2 regions of the Bradyrhizobium sp. CIAT3101 genome follow, and region 1 is predicted to be linked to the other one. Evidence: predicted binding sites of a transcription regulator. Region 1 holds the regulator's gene; the other holds the start of a gene.
What was found. The regulator PhoB, encoded in region 1, activates phosphate uptake and scavenging genes when phosphate is short. The targets are predictions, from matches to a motif close to TGTCATNNANCTGTCAT.
Positions count from the first base shown of each region.

Region 2: a site for PhoB is predicted at 1,558-1,574, ahead of QA645_RS25400 (acetoacetate decarboxylase). Genes of this name have one in related genera too.

Region 1 covers NZ_CP121634.1:9,080,768-9,084,978, forward strand. Annotated here, with positions in the region: gene QA645_RS42055 (aspartate aminotransferase family protein) at 1-1,039, opposite strand, end outside; gene QA645_RS42060 (GcrA family cell cycle regulator) at 1,493-2,005, shown strand; gene phoB (phosphate regulon transcriptional regulator PhoB) at 2,108-2,815, opposite strand; gene phoU (phosphate signaling complex protein PhoU) at 2,838-3,554, opposite strand; gene pstB (phosphate ABC transporter ATP-binding protein PstB) at 3,566-4,211, opposite strand, start outside.
Region 2 covers NZ_CP121634.1:5,332,991-5,337,201, reverse strand. Annotated here, with positions in the region: gene QA645_RS25410 (aldehyde dehydrogenase family protein) at 1-22, opposite strand, end outside; gene QA645_RS25405 (patatin-like phospholipase family protein) at 347-1,489, opposite strand; gene QA645_RS25400 (acetoacetate decarboxylase) at 1,728-2,504, shown strand; gene QA645_RS25395 (transporter) at 2,615-3,634, shown strand; gene QA645_RS25390 (carbohydrate porin) at 3,666-4,211, shown strand, end outside.

The DNA.
Region 1 (4,211 bases):
CCAGATCGCCGGAGGGCACCACGGCCTTGATGCCGATCAGGAGCCCCTCGCCGCGAACTTCGCTGACGACATCGGGATGACGGTCGATCACGGAAGCAAGCTTCTGCTTCAGCAGCAGCGACATCTTCTGCACATGGTCGAAGAAGCCGGGCTTGAGCATGACGTCGAGCACTGCGTTCGCAGCCGAGATCGCCAGCGGATTGCCGCCGAAGGTCGAGCCGTGCGAGCCGGGCCCCATGCCGGAGGCCGCTTCCGCGGTCGCCAGCACCGCGCCGATCGGGAAGCCGCCGCCGAGCGCCTTCGCCAGCGACATCACGTCAGGCGTGACGCCGGTGCGCCGATGGGCGAAGAGATCGCCGGTGCGGCCCATGCCGGTCTGCACTTCATCGAAGGCGAGCAGCAGGCCCTTCTCGTCGCAGAGCTGGCGCAGCGCCTTGAGGAAGCCGGGAGGCGCCGAACGCACGCCACCCTCGCCCTGGATCGGCTCGATCAGGATACCGGCGGTCTGCGGACCGATCGCCTTCTTCACGGCCTCGATGTCGCCATGCGGGATCTGGTCGAAACCGTCCATCGGCGGGCCAAAACCTTCGAGATATTTTGCCGAGCCGGTCGCGGCCAGCGTCGCCAGCGTCCGACCGTGGAAGGCGCCTTCGAAGGTGATGATGCGGTAGCGCTCCGGATGCCCCTTGGAGAAGTGATGGTGGCGGACCAGCTTGATCACGCCCTCCAGCGCTTCGGCGCCGGAATTACAGAAGAACACGAAGTCGGCAAAACTCTCGTTGCAGAGACGCGCCGCGAGCTTCTCGCCATCCGGGCTCTGGAACAGGTTCGACATGTGCCAGAGTTTTGTCGCCTGCTCCTGCAGCGCCTTGACCAGCACGGGATGGGCATGGCCGAGCGCATTCACTGCAACGCCCGAGGTGAAATCGAGATAGCGATCGCCATTGGTCGCGATCAACCAGACGCCTTCACCGCGCTCAAAACCGATGTCGGCCCTGGCGAAAACGGGGAGCAAATGCGGTGCTACGCTGTTGGTCATGATGGTCTCTTTGGATGTTTCGGACGGCCTGAGCGTGCGTTGCGCAGCGCATCATTGGTCCGGAAAACGAAACGTGCCGCCTTTTAAGGGCGGCACGCATCGCCATCTTATGCCTGGCACCAATGGTGTCAATGCCGCCCGGAAAGCCCCGCGAAACGCTGATTCCGTAGTCTTGCGGTGCCGGATTTGCGGGTTTTTGGCCACGGAACATGTGGAAGCGAGTCGTCGGACTCTTGCGCGTGAGTCACGCCATATTGTAGCGTTTGCCTTGTCAGATACGACATCTCGTGCAGCGGTTCTGATCCCAAAAGTCCTCATGTACCGGCGTAAACGTTCGGGCGGCTCATTGCGCCCGGCGAACCTTAAGGGATTCTGGCGGCACGGGTTTTTCGAAGCTTAGGCATTCGTCGTGCCGCCCCAGGATGGCAGGCGCGCGGCGAAGGAAAGGTTACAATGACGGTTTTGACCTGGTCCGACGATCGCGTCGAGCAGTTGAAAAAGCTCTGGGAGGCCGGACTTTCGGCCAGCCAGATCGCCGCTGAGCTTGGGAATGTCACCCGCAACGCCGTGATCGGCAAGGTGCACAGGCTCGGCCTGTCGGGCCGCGCCAAGAGCCCGTCTTCGGCAGCTCCGCGGCCGCGCAAGGCGCGTCCGGCGCAGCACATGATGCGGGTGAGCAGGCCCATCGCGCGTGGCAATACCGCGCTGGCGCAGGCCTTCGAGGTCGAAGTCGAGGCTGAACCGGTCACCTACGACAACGTGGTGCCGATGAGCCAGCGGCTGTCGCTGCTCGAATTGAACGAGGCGACCTGCCACTGGCCGGTCGGCGATCCCTCGAGCCCGGATTTCTTCTTCTGCGGCGGCAAGGCGCTCTCCGGCCTGCCCTACTGCGCCCAGCACTCGCGGGTGGCGTATCAGCCGGCAGCGGATCGGCGGCGGGCGCCGGCGAAGCCTGGCACGCGGTAAGCGCATCCAGGTAATCTCGTCCCGGCACAAGGCCGGGACGACCGGGGAAATAAAAAAGCGCGCCATCCAGCGCGCTTTTTATTTTGTCTGCTTGCAAGAGCCTTAGGCCTGCTCGGCCTTTGCAAACCGGTCATCGAGCGCATAGCCCGCACCGCGCACCGTGCGGATCGGATCCTGCTCGCGACCAAGATTGAGCAGCTTGCGCAGGCGACCGATATGCACGTCGACGGTGCGCTCGTCGATATAGATGTCGCGGCCCCAGACGCTGTCGAGCAGCTGCTCGCGCGAGAACACGCGACCGGGGTGCTCCAGGAAAAACTCCAGCAGGCGATATTCGGTGGGGCCGAGATCGATCGGCCGGCCCGAGCGCGCCACGCGGCGCTTTTCGCGATCGAGCTCGATGTCACCGAAAGCGAGCACGGTTGCGAGCCGCTCGGGACTTGCGCGCCGCAGCAGACCCTTCACGCGGGCCAGCAGCTCGGGCACCGAGAACGGCTTGACGATGTAGTCGTCGGCGCCGGTCGCAAGGCCCCGCACCCGCTCGCTCTCCTCGCCGCGCGCGGTGAGCATGATGATCGGCAGCTGCTTGGTGTCGGACCGCGTCCGCAGCCGGCGGCACAGCTCGATGCCGGAAAGCCCCGGCAGCATCCAGTCGAGCACGATCAGATCGGGGATGTGCTCCTTGAGGCGGGTGTCGGCGTCGTCGCCGCGCATCACCGTCTCGACGTCATAGCCGTCGCCCTCGAGGTTGTAGCGGAGGAGCTCGGTGAGAGCTTCCTCGTCTTCAACCACCATAATGCGTGCGCCCATTGGGTCGTCGCTCCTTAAGGATTCAAGTATTGGGGACCGTGGTGGCGAAGGTCGTCATGTCGCCCTTCGGTCGCTTGTCGGTGATGGCCTGGCCTTCGATCATGTAGAACACGGTCTCGGCAATGTTGGTGGCGTGGTCGCCGATCCGCTCGATGTTCTTGGCGCAGAACATCAGATGGATGCAGAACGAGATGTTGCGCGGGTCCTCCATCATATAGGTGAGGAGCTCGCGGAACAGCGAGGTGCAGATGGCGTCGACTTCCTCGTCGCCCTTCCACACCGCCATCGCCGCCGGCAGATCGTGCGCGGCATATGCGTCCAGCACCGACTTGACCTGCTGCTGCACGAGGTCGGTCATGTGCTCGAGGCCGCGGAACAGCTTGAGCGGATGGAAATCCGTCTCCAGCGCCGCGACGCGCTTGCCCATGTTCTTGGCGAGGTCGCCGATGCGTTCGAGATCGGTCGCGACGCGCATGGCGCCGACGATTTCGCGCAGATCCACCGCCATCGGCTGGCGGCGCGCGATCGTGAGCACGGCGCGTTCCTCGATCTTCTTCTGCAGCGCGTCGAGCTCGGCGTCGATGGTGACGACGCGCTGGCCGAGCGCGATATCACGGCGGATCAGCGCGTCGACGGAATCGACGATCATGCGCTCGGCGATGCCGCCCATCTCGGCGACCAGGCGCGTGAGCTCCTGGAGGTCGGTGTCGAAGGCCTTTGCGGTATGTTCAGAACCCATGTCCTGTCTCCTCAGCCGAACCGGCCGGTAATGTAATCCTGCGTGCGCCGGTCGGACGGCGACGTGAAGATCTTGCTGGTGTCGTCGAACTCGATCAACTCGCCGAGATACATGAAGGCGGTCTTGTCGGAGACGCGAGCCGCTTGCTGCATGTTGTGGGTCACGATCGCGATCGTGTAATTCTCGGACAGCTCCTGGATCAGCTCCTCGACCTTCGCGGTCGAGATCGGATCGAGCGCCGAGCAGGGCTCGTCGAACAGGATCACCTCGGGCCGCACCGCGACGGTGCGGGCAATGCAGAGGCGCTGCTGCTGGCCGCCGGAGAGCGACAGGCCGGAGGCGTTCAGCTTGTCCTTGACCTCGTTCCACAGCGCGCCGCCGCGCAGGGCCTTCTCGACGCGATCGTCCATCTCCGACTTCGAGATCTTCTCGTAGAGACGGATGCCGAAGGCGATGTTCTCGTAGATCGTCATCGGGAACGGCGTCGGCTTCTGGAACACCATGCCGACGCGGGCGCGCAGCAGATTGAGGTCGAGCTTGGGATCGAGGATGTTGGTCTGGTCGAGCATCAGCTGACCGGAGACGCGCTGGCCCGGATAGAGGTCGTACATCCGGTTGAAGATGCGCAGCAGGGTCGACTTGCCGCAGCCCGACGGT
Region 2 (4,211 bases), 3.7 Mb from region 1:
AGGCCTGTACGACTTGAATCATGATTGTCTCCCGCGCATCGACGAGGTCATTGCGAAGCTGGCGGCACATTGGATCGTGACTGTCTGCACCGCGCGGATTGACCTTGCCGTCTGACGCTCTCAACGCTCAATGTACGGCGCCGGGCGCAAGCTCGCCACGTCGCGCGTTGGCGCAGAGCGGATCAGTCGTGCGATTTTGCAATGATGGCATTGTGCAGGTGTTTTGCCCGACGTGTCAAACGACGAGTCAAACCGCGTGCCAGGGCGCTAGTGGTCGCGAATCTAAATTCTTGGACGATCTCTACTGTGCATGGGGTTGTTTTCGACGTTTTGTCGAGAGCGCCCGTCAGGCGCTCTCCGTCTCCCGGTGCACGTCGTGCACGACGAGCCCCATGCCTTCGTCGGGCATCTTGATCCAGTCGCGGCGCTTCAGCGTGCGCTTGGTGTCCTCGTAGCCGCTTGTCCAGTGCTCGCGCATCGAGGTGCCCGAGAATTCGTGGTCCTTGGCATCGCCCTCGTAGGCTTTCTGCTGGTAGATCAGGTGCAGGATCGCGATCTCCGGCATCCGGCGCAGGCTCGATTTCAGCTGGCGGTCCTCGTCGGAGAGCTGCTCGTCCGGGATCTTCGCCAAGGCCTTGTAGAGCAGCACCTTGAGATTATGCGTGCGCCGATAGACGTCGGTGTTATGGCGGGTGCGCGAGGAATACATGATGTCCTTGTGGCGGGCCATCACGTCCTGGATCGAGCGCGGCAGCACACCGCGCGCGCTGAACAGGTCGACCTGGAACACCAGCGAATTGATCGCGTCCTCCTGGTCGAGCAGGTGCTGCAGCGGCGTGTTGGAGACGATGCCGCCGTCCCAGAAATGATCGGTGCCGATCCGCACCATCGGCAGCGCCGGGGGCAGGGCGCCGGAGGCCATGATGTGCTCCGGCTCGATCTCGTCATGGGCGTTGTCGAAATAGATGAAGTTGCCGGAGAGCACGTTCACCGCGCCGACTGCGAAGCGGATCTTCTTTTCGTTGATGAGGTCGAAATCGACGAGCTCGAGCAAGGTCGCCTTCAACGCGGCCGTGTCGTAGTAGCTGGTCGCGGTCTTGGCGCCGACCGGGCTGAACCAGGGATTGACCTGGTGCGGCGTGAAGAAGCCGGGCTGGCCCATCGCCGATGTCATCCAGGAGCTGTAGAGGTTGCGCCACTGGCGGAAGATGTCGCCGTCCGGCGTGTAGTGCCAGATCTTGCGGTTGGTGATGCGCTCCCAGAAGATGCGCAGCGCTTCGAGCCGCTTCTCCGGTTTGTTGCCGGCGATGATGGACGAGTTGATCGCGCCGATCGAGACGCCGGTGACCCAGTCGGGCTCGATGCCGGCCTCGTGCAGCGCCTGGTAGACGCCGGCCTGGTAGGCGCCGAGCGCGCCGCCGCCCTGCAGGACCAGCGCGACGCGATCGCAGCGTTCGGGCCGCCAGCCCCGCGCGGGCGGCTGATGGATGTGTCGGTTGCGACGTGCGAGCGTCCATGGCGATACCTCCAGCCTTCGCCGGACGATTGCGGCCGGTGGTGACGGCGTGATGACAAAGCAGGCCGATGCCGCCTTTGCATGCAGGTCAACCGCGACGGGAATGGCCGGAGGTCGTGTCCCTGACGGAAATCGGTCACATCGCAGTCAATGACGGCAGCTAGCAATCTGCGTGAAGTCGGAACTTACCGGATCACCAGAGGAGACAGCGATGCGCAGGGAAGACGTGCTGAGGCTTCCGTCCATGCCGGCCGCCGGGCCGAGCTATCCGGCCGGCCCGTACCGCTTCGTCAACCGCGAATTCCTGGTGATCACCTACGAGACCGACCCGGACCTGATCCGTGCCGGCCTGCCTGAGCCGCTGGAGCCGATCGACCAGCCGATCGTACACTACGAATGGATCAAGATGCCGGACTCCTCCGGCTTCGGCAGCTACACCGAATCCGGCCTCGTGATCCCGGCGCGGCTGCACGGCGAGGAGGTCAACTTCGTCTCGCAGATGTATCTCGACGATGATCCGCCGATTGCGGCGGGCCGCGAGATCTGGGGCTTCCCGAAGAAGTACGCCCACCCGAAACTCGAGATCGTCAAGGATACACTGACGGGCACGCTTGAATATGCCGGCCAGCTCGTCGCCATGGGCACGATGGGCTACAAGCACGAGAGCATGGCCGGCAACGGCGATCTCACCCGCGCCACGCTGTCGAAGACGCAAATCAATTTGAAGATGATCCCCGGCGTCGACGGCCATCTCGAGGTCTGCCAGCTCGTCGCGATCAACCTGATCGACATCGTGCCGAAGGGGTCCTGGATGGGTCCCGGCCGGCTGCATCTGGTGCCGCACGTCAACGCGCCGGTTGCGGATTTCCCGGTCCGCCGCTGCATCGGCGCGCATCACTACATCGCCGACCTGACACTGCCGTTCGGCCGCGTCGTGCACGATTACATCAAGGAAGCCCAGGCCGCGACGGGGCTCGCCGCGGAATAGGGCGGCGCGCCATCATCAAACTGTAACACTGGCGTAATTGACTGCACGGAGGACCCGGAGGAGGCCAATAACGGCCCCCCGGGATTGGGCTGCAATGATGTGGGGTCAGCATGGCCGAGCCGGCAATGCTTGTCAGCGCGACATCGGATGTCGCGCCTGTCATTCCTGGACTGGTATGGGCGTTTCGTTTGCATGGCGACGGCAGCGCCGAGGCGCTGCCGATCGACCAGCCGATCGAGTTCAGCCATGATGGCCGGCTCTGGCTGCATTTCAATTTGACAGATGGTCGCGTGCGGCCGTGGATCGCAGCATCACAGCTGCCGCCGCTGGCGCGCGATCTCTTGCTGTCGAGCGACACGTTCCAGCAGCTTCACGTCATCGACCATTGCGTCTACGGCGTGTTCTCCGATCTGGTTCGCGACATCGATGCTGCAACGGAAGAGACCGCGTTCCTGCGCTTCGCCATGACCGAGCATCTCCTGGTCTCCGGCCGTCACCAGGCGCTTTGCTCGGCGGATGCGACGCGCCGCGTGCTCGAAGGCGGCTACCGCGTCGACAACGTCGCCCATCTCCTGGAAAAGATCGTCGACGAGGTCGCCGACACGCTCGATCGGATGGCCGACAAGCTCGGCCAGGAAATCGACGGCATCGAGGAACGCATCCTCGCCGATGAAGCCAAGCCGGAGATGCGCCGCACGCTCGGGCGCTTGCGCCGGACCTGCGTGCGGCTGCATCGTCAGCTCACCGGCCTGCGCGTACTGTTCCACCGGCTCGACCAGAAGAACACCGATCATCTGTCGCCGGGGCTTCGTATTCAGGCCGGCAAGCTCGCCCAGCGGCTCGACGGGCTCGACCACGACATCGTCGAGCTGCGCGAGCGCAGCCGCCTGCTCGAGGAGGAGCTGCGCTTCAAGAACGAGGAGGAGAGCAATCGCCACCTCCACACGCTCTCGATCGTGACGACGCTGCTGCTGCCGCCGACGCTGATCACCGGCATCTTCGGCATGAACACCAAGGGCCTGCCGCTCACCGACGTGGACGAGGGTTTTCTCTGGGCGGCGGCGCTGATGGTGAGCTCGATCGGCCTTGCCTATCTGTTCATGCGTCGCACGGGCATTTTCAAGAAGTAGCGCGGGCCAGACGGTGTCGGCCGTGAATGCGATTGCCCCAACATTGGCGTTGCGACGCTCGCTCGTGATCGCCGTGGTGCTGTTCGCGAGCACCAGCGCATTCGCCGGCGCCAAGGACGAGAGCGCCGCCGACTGGCTGTTCCCGAAATGGTTCAACGAATGGCATGACGGGCTCGCCAACAAGGGACTGAATTTCGGCGCGACCTATATTGCCGACAATATCGGCAATGTCTCGGGCGGGGTCTCGCGCGGCGCCATCCATTTCGGCCGGCTCGATCTGTCGGTCGATGCCGATCTCGACAAGCTCGTCGGCTGGACCGGCGGACGCTTCTACGCCAACGGCTACATCATCTACGGTCGCGGGCTCAGCCGGAACTACATCCAAAATCTCGCCACCATCAGCGAGATCGAGGCGCTGCCAGATCAGCGGCTCTACAACGCCTATTTCGAGCAGAGCTTCTTCAACGACCGCCTCAATATCAGGGCCGGCCAGCAGGCGGCCGACGTCGAGTTCTTCGACAGCCAGACCGACGACCTCTTCATCAACGGCACCTTCGGCTGGCCCGCCATCAAGGCG